3 regions of the Halomonas sabkhae genome follow, and region 2 is predicted to be linked to each of the others. Evidence: riboswitches for the same ligand, from Rfam matches in the RefSeq annotation. Region 2 holds a riboswitch; each other region holds the start of a gene.
What was found. Region 2 has a riboswitch for thiamine pyrophosphate ahead of thiM (hydroxyethylthiazole kinase). Riboswitches for the same ligand answer to the same signal wherever they lie in the genome.

Region 1: linked by a shared signal. The riboswitch ahead of tenA (thiaminase II) and the one ahead of thiM (hydroxyethylthiazole kinase) in region 2 are both predicted to bind thiamine pyrophosphate.
Region 3: linked by a shared signal. The riboswitch ahead of QWY79_RS05025 (SLC5/6 family protein) and the one ahead of thiM (hydroxyethylthiazole kinase) in region 2 are both predicted to bind thiamine pyrophosphate.

Annotation. Positions count from the first base shown of each region.
Region 1 covers NZ_JAUFPM010000017.1:273,998-279,620, forward strand. The annotation lists gene QWY79_RS12060 (sugar phosphorylase) at 1-1,752, opposite strand, end outside; gene tenA (thiaminase II) at 1,881-2,549, opposite strand; TPP riboswitch at 2,622-2,765, opposite strand; gene mdoH (glucans biosynthesis glucosyltransferase MdoH) at 2,806-4,695, opposite strand; gene QWY79_RS12075 (OpgD/OpgG family glucan biosynthesis protein) at 4,706-5,623, opposite strand, start outside.
Region 2 covers NZ_JAUFPM010000012.1:207,680-213,302, reverse strand. The annotation lists gene QWY79_RS09065 (D-alanyl-D-alanine carboxypeptidase) at 1-1,123, shown strand, start outside; gene QWY79_RS09060 (DMT family transporter) at 1,276-2,151, shown strand; gene thiE (thiamine phosphate synthase) at 2,161-2,787, opposite strand; gene thiM (hydroxyethylthiazole kinase) at 2,777-3,583, opposite strand; TPP riboswitch at 3,616-3,716, opposite strand; gene QWY79_RS09045 (peroxiredoxin) at 3,786-4,424, opposite strand; gene QWY79_RS09040 (C40 family peptidase) at 4,736-5,230, opposite strand; gene QWY79_RS09035 (hypothetical protein) at 5,297-5,623, opposite strand, start outside.
Region 3 covers NZ_JAUFPM010000006.1:85,304-90,926, reverse strand. The annotation lists gene QWY79_RS05035 (amino acid deaminase) at 1-1,133, shown strand, start outside; gene QWY79_RS05030 (hypothetical protein) at 1,324-1,761, opposite strand; TPP riboswitch at 2,124-2,236, shown strand; gene QWY79_RS05025 (SLC5/6 family protein) at 2,226-3,632, shown strand; gene QWY79_RS05020 (TenA family protein) at 3,629-4,333, shown strand; gene ilvD (dihydroxy-acid dehydratase) at 4,463-5,623, shown strand, end outside.

The sequences.
Region 1 (5,623 bases), on a different contig from region 2:
ACTCCGGTAGGGGCCGAGTGTTGCTTCGTGGTTCCAGGGGGCCTGGGCGAGCAGGTCGTGCCACTGGCCGTGGGTCAGTTCCGGGAGTTCGAGTGGCTGGGGCCGGTCGGTGACGTTGTGCACGGCGATCAGGCGGCGGCCGTCAGCGGTCGGGCCGCGTTGCAGGGCGATCAGGCTGGGTGGCGTGTCCAGCACCCGCTGCGGTGCATCGGGATGGAAGCAGGGTTCTTGACGCCGCGCATCCAGCATCCGGGTCAGCGACTTGAAGACTTCCCGGGTCGGGGTGGCGGGCGTTTCGAGCAGCCATTCGAGCTCGTCTCGCTGCCAACGGCGGCGATTGATCGAGCGCAGGCGCCCGCTGCGTTCCACGCCTTCCAGGTCGTTGAGGGTCCCCGTCAGGACATGCAGGTAGATCGCCGGAATGCCGCGCAGGCCGAGCATCAGTTGCTGGCTGCACAGGAAGCGGGGCGTCTGCCAGGCATCCGGTCCGCGACGGTTGCCCTTCATGGCGTCGAACCAGGTGATGTTGAGCTCGTAGGGGGCATCCTCCCCGTCGTCGCGGGTGCGCATGCTGGCGTAGCCGCCGAAGCGGTGCATCAGTTCGACCAGGGCATCGATGTCGTGCTGTGGCAGCCAGCCTTCCAGGGGGCGAACGCCGATGCCGTCGTGGCTTGCCGTGAAATTCAGGAAGCTGCAGCCCGGGGGCAGTTCGGGCAGGCTGCGCAGCCAGGCTGCCAGGGTGCCGGCTTCGCCGCAGGTCAGGGTGTGCAGCAGCAGGGGCGGCAGGGGGAACTGATAGACCAGATGCGCCTCGTCAGGGGACGCGTCGCCCGCGTCGGGGGCCGCCAGTCGATCGAGGCCGAAGTAGCTGATGTTTTCCTCGTGGGGCACATTGGTCTCGGTCAGCAGCAGGGCATCGGGGGCGACATGGTCGATGATGGTGCGCAGCAGGCGCACCACCTCGTGGGTCTGGGGCAAATGTATGCAGGACGTACCCACCTGCTTCCAGAGATAGGCGATGGCATCCAGGCGTATCACTCTGGCGCCCTGGTCGAGATAGAACAGCAGGATGCCGATGAACTCCAGCAGCACATCCGGATTGGCGAAGTTCAGGTCGATCTGGTCTTCCGAGAAGGTCGCCCACAGGTGGCGCACCCCGCGCCGGGTCGGCACCTTGACCAGCAATGGCGAGCTGCGCGGCCGCACGACCGCCGAGAGGTCGGTATCCGGGTCCATCTCGATGAAGTAGTCGCGGCCCGGCTGGCTGCCGGTCAGGTAGTCGGTAAACCACAGCGACTCCCGCGAGACGTGGTTGAGTACCAGGTCGACCCCCAGATCGAAGCGCTGGCCCAGGCGTTGGATGTCATCCCAGTCACCGAGCTCGGCATTGACCTCGCGATAGTGAATGACCGAGAAGCCGTCATCGCTGCTCCAGGGGAAGAAGGGCAGGATATGCACGCCGCTCAGGGTGTCGCCCAGGTGGCGGTTCAGGAAGTCCTCGAGCACCTGCAGGGGCGGCATGTCATCGGCGACCAGGCTGTCGCCGTAGCTGATCAGCCACTGGTCACGCTGGCTCCACAGGGGCACAGGGGCTGTGTCCGGCGTCGATCTGGCCGGGGCCTGGTGAGTCAGCAGGGTTTCCAGGCGGCGCAGGACTTCATCGGCCCGCGGGCCATACAGCATCTCCAGATGCTGGTGGGTGCGGCGCCGAAATTGCGCCGCATCGATCGGTGTGGAATGTGATCTGGGCATCATGGCCGCCACTCTCGCGTCAGGAACCGGAACGTCTCATGCAGATAGCATGCCAGCCCACAGGGTGGATGGCATCCGGCACCCACCAACGCTGGTGTCCGAGAGTGGCGACCTAGACCACCGGGGCTTCAAGCGGTCTGGTCGAGGCCCATCTGCCAGAAGTCGATTTCCAGGCGGGTGGCGTCGCGGAAGATCTCCGCCAGTCGAGCGAAACGCGCCGGCGTCACCTCGGCCAGACGGGCGTCGAGCCAGGCGATCTCGTCGCGCATGGCGGCCTGGAAGTCATCACTCGCGTACATGGCGATCCAGGACTCGAAGGGGTTGGCGTCGCCCCGCAGGGTGCTCGGTCGCGCGTTCAACCAGTTGGCGATCTCGCCGTAACCCACCAGGCAGGGCGCCAGCGCCACGTGCAGGTCGAGCAGGTCGCCGCGGCTGCCGGTGTCCAGCACATAGCGCGTGTAGGCCAGGGTAGCGCGGGCTTCGGGCAGTCTGGCCAGGTCCTCCTCGCTGATGCCCCATTCGCGGCAGAATCCCACATGCAGATCGAGCTCGACGTCGAGGATGGTCTTGAGGCCCTCGAAGGCGTGGCGCAGCTCGGCCAGGTCGTGGCTCTTGTAGGCCGCCAGGGCATAGGCGCGCGAGAAGTGAATCAGGAACAGATAGTCCTGTTGCAGGTAGTGACGAAAGGCCTCGGGGGCCAGGTTGCCATCGCCCAGCGAACGCACGAAGTCGTGCTCGATGTAGGCGCGCCAGTCAGTCTGGCAGGCGTCGGTCAGGTCGTGAAATTGGTAACCCATCATGTCTCCGGTGTCGGGATCCGGCATGTGGGCGCAGCGAAACGAGCGGGCAGGACGACCGGTATAGCGGCACCGGGCGCTGCGCTTGATTCCCTACGCCGGTTCACGGGCGACCATGAGTCGCCGCCACCCGGATCAGGTTCCACGGGATCAACGCTGTGCCCCTGAGGGCGAGCGTCATCTCAGCCGGTGTAACCGGCACCCCGTCAAGCGAGAGCCTCTACTCTAACACCTCGTCGAGGCTTGAACAGGGGGGTCAGGGGCCAGTGGCGGACTCCTTCTTGTTACCCGGTGCCAGTGCCCAGTCGCCGGCAAAGGATTGCAACGGCATGGCGCGGCGGTATTCCGCGGGCGGCGGCGTGAGCTCGGCCGCGTCCTCCAACGGGGCCTGACCGGCCAGGTGGCTCAGCACGGCGGGGACCGAAGTCTCGCTGGGCACCAGCAGCAGGCCGCGTCGGCGCAGGCGTCGTCCGATGGTCAGGCTGCTGCTGAAGCGCACCAGGGGCGCGGCGAGCAGCAGGCCCAGCCAGACGGGCGTCAACCACCAGAAGAAGCCGGGGGTGTACCACCAGGTCACGCCTGCCCAGATGGCGCCCACCAGAGTGCCGGGCCAGGTGTAGCGAACGGCGTCCCGCCAGGGCAGGGCGCGCCCCTCGCGGGACTGGGCATTCCAGGCTACGGTACGGCCGCATAGCACCTCCACCACGAAACGGCTGTGAAAGACCATCATCAGGGGCGCGATCAGGATGGCGAACAGGGCTTCCAGGAGGGCGCTGGCGAGCAGTCGGGCGCGCCCGCCGAACGCTGCCGCCGACTGTCGCCAGACCAGGGCCACGCCCAGCACCTTGGGCATCAGCAGCATCGCCAGGGTGCCGCCCAGCAAGGGCATGATGAGGTTGGGCGGAGAGATCGGCCAGTCCGGAAACAGCTGGGCGTCGGAGGTGAAGAAGTTGGGATCGATCAGTGCATGCAGCAGCGCATCGGCGGTGCTGACGACGAGTATCGCCAGCCATACCAGGGAGGACAGGTAGGCCAGGGCACCGCACAGGAAATGCACCCGGCTGACCATGTGCAGGCCGCTGCCGCCCAGCAATCGCAGATGCTGCAGGTTGCCCTGGACCCAGCGGCGATCGCGCTTGGCGTAGTCGAGGATATGGCTCGGCATTTCCTCGAAGCTGCCGCCCAGGTCGGTGCGCATGCGCACTTCCCAGCCCGCGCGGCGCAGCAGGGCGGCCTCGACGAAGTCGTGGCTGAGGATATCGCCGCCCAGCGGAGGCCGGCCGGGCAATTCGGGCAGGCCGCAATGGGCAGTGAACGCCGCGACGCGCAGGATGGCGTTATGACCGAAGTAGTTGGCGGCATCGGATTGCCAGAAGCTCAGGCCGCTGGCCAGCATGGGCGAGTAGACGGCGGCGGCGAACTGGTTGGCGCGTCCGAACAGGCTGTCCTGGCGAACCGGGATGGGCACGGTCTGCAGCAGGCCGAGGTTCGGGTTGGCTTCCATCTGCGCGATCATCTGGTGGATGGTGTCGCCGCTCATCAGGCTGTCGGCATCGAGTACCAGCATGAAGTCGTAATGGGCGCCCCAGCGCTCGCAGAAGTCCCCGAGGTTGCCCGCCTTGCGTCCGGCATTGCTGTCGCGGTGGCGGTAATGCAGCCGGCAGTGGTCGGCCAGTCGCTGTTGCAGGGCCGCCATGACGGCGTGCTCGCGAGCGATGCTGTCGGCATCCGTGCTGTCGCTGAGCACGAAGGCCTCGATGCGTCGCGCGGCGGTCTGTGGCGGCAGGTCACGGCAGGTGGCCTCGAGGCCCGCCGCCACGCGTTCGACATCCTCGTTGTGGACCGGCATGACCAGGGCCGTGATCGAGTGGGCCGTGTCCGGCGGTCGGGGGTCGCAGGCCCGGGCCAGGCTGAGCGGGTCGCGGCGCATGATCGACAGCGCAAAACCGATCAGGCCACTCCAGAAGGCGACCGCAATCCAGCCGAAGGTCACCGTGAACAGCGCCATCACCGCCAGTTCGAGTGGCGTCAGGCCGCCGACATGGAGGATGCGGAACATGGTCCACAGGCCAAGGATCGTGGTTGCGGCCACCAGCAGCGCGAAAATCAGCCGCCGGGTGCGCCGGAAGGGGACAGGAGCCACCATGGCCCGGGACTCAGCGGCGCTCATCGGGATACCAGACATAATTCCAGGTTTCGGTCAGCGGCTGGCCGCGCAGTGTCAGTTTCAATCGCATGTCGGCCGGCGTGCCTTCCTCCGGGGCGAGCCGGAAGCTGGCGCGCCAGGTCTGGCCATCGGGCAATTGCTGTACCCACTGCTGAATGATGTCGCCATTCGAGGTGGTCAGCTGTGACTCGACCGGCTGGTCGGCCTCGAGTCCCTCCAGGGCGGGGCCCCGGAAATCGACGATGAAGAGCCGCTGGCTGGGCGGCGGCGGGTCGTCCTGTCCCGGTAGTGCCGCCCAGCCCTGACGGCTGCGAATGACGTGGCCGAGCTGCTGGTCGGGTAGCGTGGCGCCGAAGGTTTGCAGCCGATAATGATAGCTGCGCGCTTCGCCGGCTTCGAACGGCTCCTGCGGCACCCAGTAGGCGGTGATGTTGTCGTTGGCTTCACTGTCCGAGGGAATCTCGACCAGCTCGACCTGGCCCTCGCCCCAGTCACTCAGTGGCGTGACCCACTGACTGGGGCGTTTTTCGTAGCGTGCCTCGGCATCCAGGTAGCCCTCGAAGTGGCGCGGTCGCTGTACCAGCCCGAAGCCCTTGGGCGAGGTATCCTGAAAACTCGAGATATGCAGTTTTTCGGGGTTGCTCAAGGGTCGCCAGATGCGCTCGCTCTGGCCGGAGTGCAAGGCCAGACCGCTGGAGTCATGCACGCGCAGGCGGTAATCGTCGGCCGGATAGCCGCCCAGACCACCATGCATGAACATGCTGGTCAGTGGCGCCACGCCGAGCTTGTTGACATCCTCGCGGGCGAACAGCCTGGCGTGCGTGTCGACGATCGTCTGACGGCCGGGCTCGATGTCGAAGCGGTAGGCGCCGGTCACCGAGGGACTGTCGAGCAGGGCCATGACGGT
Region 2 (5,623 bases):
CGGCCTGCCCGATGACCGCCAGGTCACCACGGCGCGCGACATGGCCATGCTGGCGCGTCGTCTGATGCTCGACTTCCCCCAGTATTACCCCTACTTCTCGAAGACCCGCTTCACCTGGCGCGGCAAGACGGTGACCGGCCATAACAACCTGCTCGACACCTATCCCGGTGCCGATGGCCTCAAGACAGGCTTCATCCGCGCCTCCGGCTTCAATGTGGCGACCTCGGCCAAGCGTAACGGGCGGCGCATGCTGTCGGTGGTCATGGGCGGTTACTCCTCGTCCTCGCGGGATGAGCACATGACCGACCTGCTCAATCGAGGCTTCATGCGCTCGTCGCTGGATAACGGCCGTGGCTTCCTGGCCAATACCCGCATCGCCAACGACTACCTGCTGCCCCGCAGCGAGCGTCCCATGCCGTCTTCCGGCGGCATGATGGCCAGCCGCGGCAACTCGGTGGCCTCTCTGCCGGCATCGCGCTCGTCCTCGCCATCCGCGGCCGGCGCGAATGCCGGGTCGGTCAGCGCCCCGTCGAGTGACGAAGCCATCGTCGCGGAGACGCGCCAGACCGGCATGGGAGACGCCGGTTCGACGCCCCGGCAGGAGCAGCCCGCCGCGTCGACATCATCCACATCCGGCCCGGTGGTGGCGTCCATCGACGAGTCATCCGGCAACGCCTCGGCCAGTAGCGCTGCGTCCAGTGCCGCCTCCTCGAGTAGCGTGGCCTCCAGCACCACCGCATCCGAGGCGAACGCCTCGACGCCCGAGCCGGGGCCGGTCGTGTCCTCCGCAACGTCCGATGCAGAGGCGTCCGCGTCGGCTGCCGGCGAGTCCGATCCGATTCGCGATCTGTCCGAGCAGCAGGACCAGCCGGCTGCCTCGGGGAGCTGGGGCGTGCAGGTCGGCGCCTTCAGCGACTCGGACAACGCGCGTCGCCTCGCGGCGCGGGCCGCCGAACGCCTGACCTCCGAACTGGCCGATGCCCGTGTAGCCGTGCCGCACGTGGCCGAGGCCGGCGTCTATCGGGCCCGCCTGGTGGACATGGGCGAGAGCCAGGCGCGCAGTGCCTGCCGTCGCCTGCAGGCTCAGGGGATGGACTGCATGGTGGTGCAGGCATCGTTCTGATTCAGGCTTGAGACCAAGGGCGGGGTTGCCGCGTCCTGCCCGAGTCGTTAGCGTCAAGGTGGTAGCCCGTTACCGGGCCCAGGCTATTCAGCACCCCATCGGCCCTGCCGGTGGGGTGTTTCATTGCGACGGCACAGCGACGAGGAGAGGTCATGTCGTCATCGTTCAAGGGCATCCTGTGCATGTGCGGCGGCGTGCTGTGCCTGGCACTCGGCGATGCCATTACCAAGTGGCTGGGCGAGACGCACTCGCCGCTGCAGATCATCTTCTTTCGCACCCTGGTGTCGCTGCCGCTGATCGCCCTGATCGCGCGGTTCAGCGGCGGGCTGCGCAAGCTCAGGACGCGTCGGCCGGGGGGCCACCTGCTGCGCGGGCTGGTCTTCACCGGCACCATGGTCTGCTTCATGTGGGGGCTGACGCTGCTGCCGCTGGCCGAGACCACGGCCATCGCCTTCGCCGCGCCCTTGTTCGTCAATCTGCTCTCGGTGCCGCTGCTGGGTGAGCGGGTCGATCGCACGACACTGCTGGCGACGCTGGTCGGCTTTGCCGGCGTACTGGTGGTGGTCCGTCCCGGCGGAGAGAGCTTCCAGCCGGCGGCCCTGATCGTGATCGGGGCGGCGATCTGCTATGCGCTGACCATGATCACCGCGCGGCGTTACGGTGATCGCGAGCACCTCTGGGCCATGGTCTTCTACACCACTCTGGTGCCGATGCTGGTGTCGGCGGCGACCCTGCCCTGGGTCTGGCAGATGCCGGCGCCGATCCACTGGCCGTTCTTCCTGCTGGCCGGAGTGCTGGGGGTGGGCGCCATGATCGGGCTGACCCTGGCCTTCCGTTACGCCCCCGCGGCGCTGGCCGCACCCTTCGACTACACGGCACTGCTGTGGGCCGTGCTGCTGGGCTGGTGGATCTGGGACGAAGTGCCGGACCTGTGGGTGCTGGTGGGCGGCTCGCTGATCATCCTCAGTGGCCTGGCGATCGCCTACCATGAGCGGCGCGTGGCGTTGAATCGGCGCCCCACGGCCTGAGATCGCTACTCAGCAGGTCTGGCCGAAGTACGGAAAGGCGCGCGCCGCGGCTTGCGGGTCGGGTGTGCCGCAGATGGCCGAGATCACGGCCATGCCGTTGACGCCCGCGCGCTGCACGGCCGCGGCGTGCTCGGCCTTGAGACCGCCGATGGCCACCGTGGGCAGTGGGCTGGCGCCGGCCAGGGCGGCCAGCCCGTCGAAACCGAGCGGGGCCGCGTGGTCCTGCTTGCTGGGCGTGGCAAACACCGGCCCCAGCCCCAGATAGTCGAGCCGCGTCGTATCGACCCTGGCCAGCTGGTCATGGGTCTGCACCGAAAGGCCTAGAATGGCTTCCGGCCCCAGGGCGGCGCGGGCTTCATGGACCTCGCCGTCGTCCTGGCCGATATGCAGGCCATCGGCGCCACTGGCCAGGGCGACCTCCAACCGATCATTGATCAACAGCGGCACGCCGCTACCCGCCAGGGCAGCCTTGAGGCGTCGGGCCACCGGAATCAGCTCGGCATCGCCGGCCTGCTTGTCGCGCAGCTGCACCAGGGTCACGCCGCCTGCCACGGCGGCGAGGACGGTGTCTTCCAGGCCGCGCTCGGCGCACAGTTCGGGGTCGGTGACCAGATAGAGCGAGAGATCAAGGCGCATCGTAGAGCTCCACTCGGGCCTGGCGGTTCAGGGTCTCGGGGTCGAGTCGATACACGGCGTCGATGAAGGCGACGCTGAAGCTGCCGGGGCCCTGCGCCTCTTCGCCGGCCAGGCGGCCGGCCTCGGCATAGCTGGCGAGTGCCGCCACACAGGCCTCGAAGGGATCCTCGGCCACCGCCAGGTATGCGCCTACCACGCCGCTCAGGGCACAGCCCAGGGTGGTGACCAGCGGCATCAGGGCATGCCCGCCGGCGATACGTGCCAGGCGCCGACCGTCGGTCACCAGGTCCGTTTCGCCGGTCACGGCGACGACCCCACCGGTGCGCTGTGCCAGCGTCACGGCGGCACTCTCGGCATCGTCGCTGGTGTCGGTACTGTCGACGCCTTGGCCACCACTGCCCTGATTCGCCAGTGACAGGATTTCCGAGGCATTGCCGCGTATGACGGTCGGCGAAAGCGCCAGCAGACGCTGGCCGGCATCACGGCGCAGCGCCGTGGCGCCCACCGCGACGGGATCGAGTACCCAGGGAGTGCCAGCCTCATTGGCGGCGCGGGCGGCGTCCTCCATGGCATCCACCCAGTGCGGCGACAGGGTGCCGATGTTCAGGGTCACGGCCCCGGCCAGGCGCGCAAACTCGGCGACTTCTTCGCGGGCATGGGCCATGGCCGGCGAGGCGCCCAGCGCCAGCAGCACATTGGCCATGGTATTCATGGCGACATGATTGGTGATGTTGTGCACCAGCGGGCGGGCCTGGCGCATGCGGCGCAGGTGGCTGGCGAGATCGATGCTGTGCATGGCAACTCCCGGGCGAGGGGAGGTGCCAGCGAGGCAGGGCCGGCACGACTCCCTCCGCCGGCATTATCCGGGTCAGGTGGTGAGGGTGCATCTCAGCCGGTCGGCATCGCCGCCGGCGCCCCTGTCGTCAGGCTTTTACTATCCGCGGTGGCGCCGCATCTGTAAAGAGGCGGCAGTGGCATCGGCCACCGCCGCCGGGCGATCAAGAGCGCTTGGGCTGCTTGACCACACGCAGATACGGCTTCTGCTCGTCCCAGCCTTGTGGGAAGAGCTTCTGCGCCTCCTCGTTGCTGACTGCCGGTACGATGATGCAGTCATCGCCATCCTGCCAGTTCACTGGTGTGGCCAGCTTGTGCTCGTCGGTGAGCTGCAGGCTGTCCAGCACGCGCAGCACTTCGGCGAAGTTGCGACCGGTGCTGGCCGGATAGGTGATGGTCAGGCGGACCTTCTTGTTCGGATCGATGATGAAGACGCTACGCACCGTCAGGGTGTCGTTGGCGTTGGGGTGGATCATGCCGTACAGGTCGCTGACCTTGCGATCACCATCCGCGAGCAGCGGGAAGTTCAGGCCCTGGCCCTGGGTGTCCTGAATATCGCCGGCCCACTTTTCATGGTCTTCCAGCGGGTCGACGGACAGGCCGATGGCCCTGGTGTTGCGCTTGTCGAATTCCGGCTTGAGCCGCGAGACCTCACCCAGCTCGGTGGTGCACACCGGGGTGAAATCCTTGGGATGCGAGAACAGGATGACCCAGTTGTCCCCGGCCCACTCATGGAAGTTGATGGTGCCAGCCGTGCTTTCCTGCGTGAAATCTGGTGCGATATCGCCGAGTTGCAATGACATGTCAGGCTCCTCTGGGTTGAGTTGATGGCATCGCCCACGCGCTGCCGTATCGACGGCCTCAGCATTACATGGGGGCAATGGGTTGGGGAAACAACCTGTGGTGATATGGTTAGCACGAGCTTCGAGCTTCGAGCTTCGAGCTTCGAGATACGAGCTTCGAGCCGTCCTGTGCATGGATATGCACCGTGGCATCAATCCGGCTCCCAGCCGCTCGTCCCTCGCTACTCGATACTCGCCATGTGCCTGGGCAAGCACCGCGCATTATCTCGACTCCCAACTGCTCGCAGCTCGTTTCTCGTGACTCGGCCAAATCAAGGTGCCGGCGCGGCGGCGCCGAGAAACCGCTCCTGCCAATAATCCAGCCCCAGCGGGGTGGTGGTCACCTGGCGCCCGCGCCCCGGGGCATGAATCATCCGATTGTTGCCCAGGTAGATGCCGACGTGGCTGGCATCGCCGCCGCCGCTGGTGTCGAAGAACAACAGATCCCCCGGGCGGGCGGTGTCGATGGGCGGCAGGCGGTCGAACTGCTGACTGGAGGTGCGCGGCACGCTGATGCCGGCGCGGGCGTAAGTCAGCTGAACCAGCCCCGAGCAGTCCAGGCCGCTGAGGGTATCGCCGCCATAGCGATAGGGTGTGCCGAGTGCCTGACGGGCTTCCGCCAGGATCATGGTGCGTTCCATGGAAAGGCCGCCCGCGTCGCGGGTGGCCAGGTCCGGCCCGGCGCAACCGGCCAGCCACAGCAACAGCATCAACGCCAGTGGCCAGCGCGGCAGGCAGGGGCGAGCAGGGTTGGGGCAGGCTGACATGCGGGGCTCCCGAGGCACTGGGCAAGGATGTGGGCATCACTCGCCAAGCCTAACCCCTGGCGGCCCTCACTGGAAGGCGATACGCGTGCCGTGCGTCAGGCGCTCTTCCGGTGTCATGGCGTGTCCGGGCACCCCGATCATCTCGTCACCGCACTGGTCATCCCAGGTGAGCACGCCATGCGTTAGTCCCGCCTCGCCCAGCAGCTCACGGATCTGCCCGGTACCCAGGTAGGTGCAGGTCCTGCCTTCCTTGTCGGAGAGCGTGGATACTCCGCCGGCATGGTGGAAGCGCACGGTGTAGATGCCATCCTGGGACTCGACTTCCACGATCGGCGCAAAGCCGTGAGAAACGGCACGGACCAGCTGCTTGTAGGTGATATGGTCACCCAGTGT
Region 3 (5,623 bases), on a different contig from region 2:
CGGCGGCGGTGCTGCATGAGGCGGCGCTGGCGCATAACCTGGCGTGGATGCAGCGTTTTGCCGAGTCGCATGGCGCCCGGCTGGCACCACACGGCAAGACCACCATGACGCCGGCGCTGTTCCGTCGCCAGCTCGAGGCGGGGGCCTGGGGCATCACCCTGGCCACCGCGCCACAGTGCCGCGCAGCCTTTGCCAGTGGCGTCGTGCGCGTACTGATGGCCAACCAACTGGTGGGCCAGGCCAACATGGCAATCATCGCCGAATTGCTCGAGGCGGGCGCTGACTTCCATTGCGTGGTCGATAGTGAGGACAACGCCCGGGAACTCGGGCACTTTTTCGCCAAACGCAACCTGACGCTCAAGGTGCTGATCGAGCTGGGCGTCGCGGGCGGCCGTACCGGCTGCCGCTCCGTGGAGGCGGTCAGGGAACTGGCGCGGGTCGTCGATGCCGAGCCGGGCCTGGCCCTGGCCGGCATGGAGGGCTACGAGGGCGTGGTGCATGCCGAGGATCCGGTACCGGCGATTCGCGATTATGCCACGCGGCTGGTCGAGGCGGCGCGTTGCCTCGACGACGAGGGGCGGTTCGCCGTGGACCTGCCCATTATCACCGCGTCGGGGTCGGCCTGGTACGACCTGATCGCCGAGGCCTTCGATACGGCCGAGCTGCGTCGACGCTTCACGCCGGTGATTCGTCCCGGCTGCTATGTGGTGCATGATCACGGCATCTACCGCCAGGCCCAGCAGGGTGTGCTGTCACGCCGCCCCGATCTGCACGCAGGCCTGCGCCCGGCGCTCGAGGTCTTTGCTCAGGTGCAGTCCCTGCCGGAACCGGGATTGGCCATCGTGGCGCTGGGCAAGCGCGATATCGGCGCCGATCAGTTGCCCGAACCATTGCGCCGCTATCGGGAAGGCGGCGCGGTGGACGAGGTGCTGAGCGTCGACGGCTGGGAGATCACCAGGCTGATGGACCAGCATGCCTTCATCCGCCTGCCGGACTCGGCCGATGATGTGCGCATCGGCGATGTGGTGGCCTTTGGCGCCTCGCACCCCTGCCTGACCTTCGACAAGTGGCGGCGGATCTGCCGGGTCGATGAGCGGCTGGACGTCACGGAGGTCATGGACACCGCTTTCTGAGCACCAAAAAAAGGCCATGACGTCCCGGTCATGGCCATATCAAGGGAAGGTACTGCGCTTTCTTCGCCAGAGGTTGGTGTTGATGAGTGAATACCTCGCTGATGGATCAAGTGGGGGTCTCGTTGACCCTGTGTCTACTGCCGCGTTGATGATGATGTCTCATGCTCCAGATGGAATCGGGTGAGGCAAATCAGCGGTAGGTCAGTCGCATGTAACCCGGTGATTGCTGCAGGTACTGCATGATCTGGCCTTCCCCGCCTGTCAGGCGCTCACCGTCCAGTGTGTGCCAGCTTTGTTCAGCCGTGCTGGTTGCCGAAACCTCTCGAGATACACCCTGCTCACTGATGTAGCACTCTGTGCGCGGCAGCGAGTTGGTGGTCTGCATCTGCGTTTCGCAGCCCGGCTCTGAAATAGCACCCTGAAACCTGATAGTGCTGCCTGCGGCGATGGCCTGTGTCGTGATCATCAAGCCTGCCACCAGGCAGGTACCAGCTGCCATCCACATCGAGCGACCGAAATGTGCCTTCCGCTGGTGTTTCAGTTTGCCTTGCTCAATGCGCTCGGCAGCTTCAGGGCCTTCGCTGGCCGTAGCGACCTTGTGTTGGCGATGGCGAATGAGGGTAGTCATTTTGACCTCCCATGAAGCTTGGGCATTGAATACAGCTCCTGTGTGAATCTCTCCTGAGCTGTGTCTATTAACAATAGTTCATTTAGAGTATGACACAAGTAGTAATAAATGGTTTTATTGTGCTAATTCGATGATGGCGTGATTTGTGGATTATAATCATGCTTTTATGAGATGAGATGAGGTGATTGGAGAGGAGGGAGCCCTGGGGTCGCCGCAGGGCTTGCTGTACCGGGTCCGGCATCCGCGGGCCGATGGACGGGAACCAGAGTTAGCATCGGGCCGATGATGTGGCATCATGGGCACGCGTTGACGGCGGGTTCGCCATGTCATGGCCTATCCGCTCAGCGACTCACAATTCAATTCACTGTCGCCAGGGGAGCCCCACCCGCTACACCGGGGCTGAGAGAGCGTCCGACGCTGACCCTGGAACCTGATCCGGTTTGTACCGGCGGAGGAAGTGCGACATGCCTTACCTGACGTCAGCCGTGCTGGGCGCGGCTCTGTTGTGTTTTGCCTTTCTGGGCCTGCGGGCCCGCCGGGCCGAAGGCCCCCTCGATGACTATGTGACGGCGCGTAACTCCCAGAGTGCGCGCTCGTTGGGTGTTTCCTTTCTGGCCTCCGGCATGGGGGCCTGGATTCTCTTCGCCCCGCCCGAGATCGGCGCCATGGTGGGCCCCCTGGCGCTGCTCGGTTATGCGCTGGGGTCGGCCCTGCCGCTGGTGGTGCTCAGTCTGTATGGGCCGATGATCCGGCGCTACCTGCCCGAGGGGCGGAGCATCGGCGAGTTTGCCGAAGCCTGTTATGGCGCCGGGGTGCGCCGCTGGGTCACCCTGGTGTCGATTCTCTACATGGGCTGTTTCCTGGCCGCCGAGTTGACCGCCATCGGTGCCATTGCGTCGCTGCTCTCCGAAGTGCCGTCGAGCGCCGTGGTCATCGGGGTGGCCCTCGTTACCCTGACCTATACGGCGGTCGGCGGGCTGCGTGCCAGCCTGGCCACGGATAGTTGGCAGGGCTGGTTGCTGCTGGCGTTACTGATCCTGGTGACGGGGGTCGTGCTCTGGGTGCTGCCGCCCATGCCCGAGCAGGCATCCCTGCCGCAGACACCGCCGATGGATGCCCTCGCGGTGGCCCTGACCCTGGTTATCGCCGTGACCTCCGCCGAGCTCTTTCATCAGGGCTACTGGCAGCGCGTCTGGGCCGCCGAGGACCAGCGTGCCCTGGGCCGTGGCGCCCTGTTGGGTGGTGTCGGGGTGCTGTTGGTCATCATGGCCATCGGCGGCCTGGGCATGCTCGCGGTCATGCATGGGTTGTCGCTCGGTGAACCGCCCATGCCGTTCTTTGCCCTGCTGTCCGAAGCGCCGGGCTGGCTGGCCATTCCGGCGCTGGTGCTGGCCGTGACGCTGGTCGCCTCGAGTGTGGACACCCTGCAGACGGCCATTGCCTCGTTGGTGGTGGCCGGTTCCGGCCGCAGCGGCCTGTCCGTCGGCGCGGCGCGTCTGGTGACCGTGGGCCTGATGTTGCCAGTGGTGGTCATTGCGTTGCAGGAGCTTTCGGTACTGCGCCTGTTCCTGATTGCCGATCTGTTGTGCGCGGCGACCATCGTGCCGGTGCTGCTCGGCGTCTGGCGACGCATGGGCTCGCTGGCGGCAATGGTCGGCGGCATGGCGGGTCTGGTGGGTGCTGTCGTGCCCGGTTGGTGGGCCCAGGGCAGCCTGCTGGCAGGCATTCAGGCGGCGAGCTTTCCGGGCGGCATTCCGGCGCTCGCGCCCTTTGTCGGGGCCCTGCTGGCGTCGGCGCTGGTCAGCGTGGCCATCGCCATGGCCTGGCCGGCTCCGCGTGCTTCCCTGACAAGCGACGGAGGCGATGCATGAGTAGTATTGCCGAATGGACGCAGTGGGCCGAGCGTCAGGCGTCGCCGCGCCTGACTGAGTGGTTGCGGGAAGTCAGTGAGCCGGACTGGTCGCGGACCGTGCACCACCCGTTATTCGATGCGCTGGCCGCCAGGCGACTGACAGACCAGAAATTCGCCGCCTACATGGTGCAGGACTATGGCTTCGTCGACCCCTTTACCGCTTTGCTCGGACAGGCGATCGGTCACGCTCCCGGTATGCAGGATCGGGTCGTGCTCGGGCAGTTCATGGGCATGCTGACCAGTGACGAGAACAGCACCTTCCAGCGTACCTTCGAGGCCTACGGTGTGTCGGCCGAGGCCGAGTACCTGCCGGCCACGCGTGATTTTCGACAGCTGTTGAAGGATACCGCCCTGCATCAGGAGGGCGCTCGGAGTACGCGCTATGCCGAAATGCTGGCCGTGTTGGTGGTCACCGAGTGGCTGTACCTGGAGTGGGCCACGCGTGTCGAGCGCTCGGAGGGGCTTCAGCCGTTGATGGAAGAGTGGATCGACCTGCATGACAATCCTGATTTCCGAACCTTCGTTGCCTGGTTGCGGCGGCGCCTGGAGGAAGAAATGTCCCGGCTGGAGGATGAGGCGTTCGCGGGTGTGGTAAAACGTTTTCGCGAAACGGTGGCTTGTGAGCGCGCTTTTCACGATGCCGTTTATCACGCTGACTGAAGTGGCGGCGCGCTGTATGGCCTGATCGGCGGCATCGGTGCGCGGCAAATGCGCTGTTTACGGGTTGCCAGGCCGACCGCGGACAGTCACCCTTTAAAGCCTGACTAGCAATCCGAAAAGGGCCTCAGCATGAGCAATACTCCAAGTGATCCACGCCGCCGGCATTCCGCCCCGGTGGTCGATGGTGTCGGCAAGTCGGCCAGTCGCGCGATGCTGCGCGCGGTTGGCTTTTCCGATGAAGACTTCACCAAGCCCCAGGTCGGGGTGGCCTCGACCTGGAGCCAGGTGACGCCGTGCAACAGCCATATTGCCGAGCTGGCGGAGCAAGCCAGCCAAGGCGCCGATGCCGCCGGTGGCAAGGGCGTGATCTTCAACACCATCACCATTTCCGATGGCATCGCCAACGGGACCGAGGGCATGAAGTATTCCCTGGTGTCGCGGGAACTGATCGCTGACTCCATCGAAGCCGTGGCGGGCTGCGAAGGGTTCGACGGCGTGGTGGCCCTGGGCGGCTGCGACAAGAACATGCCGGGCTGCGTGATGGGACTGGCGCGTCTGAATCGCCCGGGTGTCTTCGTCTATGGCGGCACCATCATGCCCGGTGCCAACCATACCGATCTGGTGTCGGTGTTCGAGGCCATGGGAGCGCACAGCCGCGGCGACATGGACCTGATCGACGTCAAGCAGATCGAGGAAACGGCGATTCCCGGTCCCGGTTCCTGCGGCGGCATGTACACCGCCAACACCATGGCCTCGGCGATCGAGGCGCTGGGCATGAGCCTGCCGGGCAGTTCGGCGCAGAATGCCATCTCGGACGACAAGCGGGCGGACAGCCACGCGGCCGGCGAGGCGGTGCTGAACCTGCTCGACAAGGACATCAAACCGTCGGACATCATGACCCGCGAGGCCTTCGAGAACGCCATCACGGTGGTCATCGCGCTCGGTGGCTCGACCAATGCCGTGCTGCACCTGATCGCCATGGCCGACACCATCGGTGTGTCGCTGAGTCTCGAGGACTTCACCGAGATCGGCCGCCGGGTGCCGGTACTCGCGGACCTGCGCCCCAGTGGCCATTACATGATGAGCGAGCTGGTCGCCATCGGCGGCATCCTGCCGTTGATGAAGATGTTGCTCGAGGCCGGCATGCTGCATGGCGACTGCCTGACGGTGACCGGCAGGACCCTGGCCGAGAACCTGGCGGACGTGGCGCCGTATCCGGATGACCAGTCGATCATCGCGCCGCTCGACGCCCCGCTCAAGAACGAGAGCCACCTGCGCATTCTCTACGGC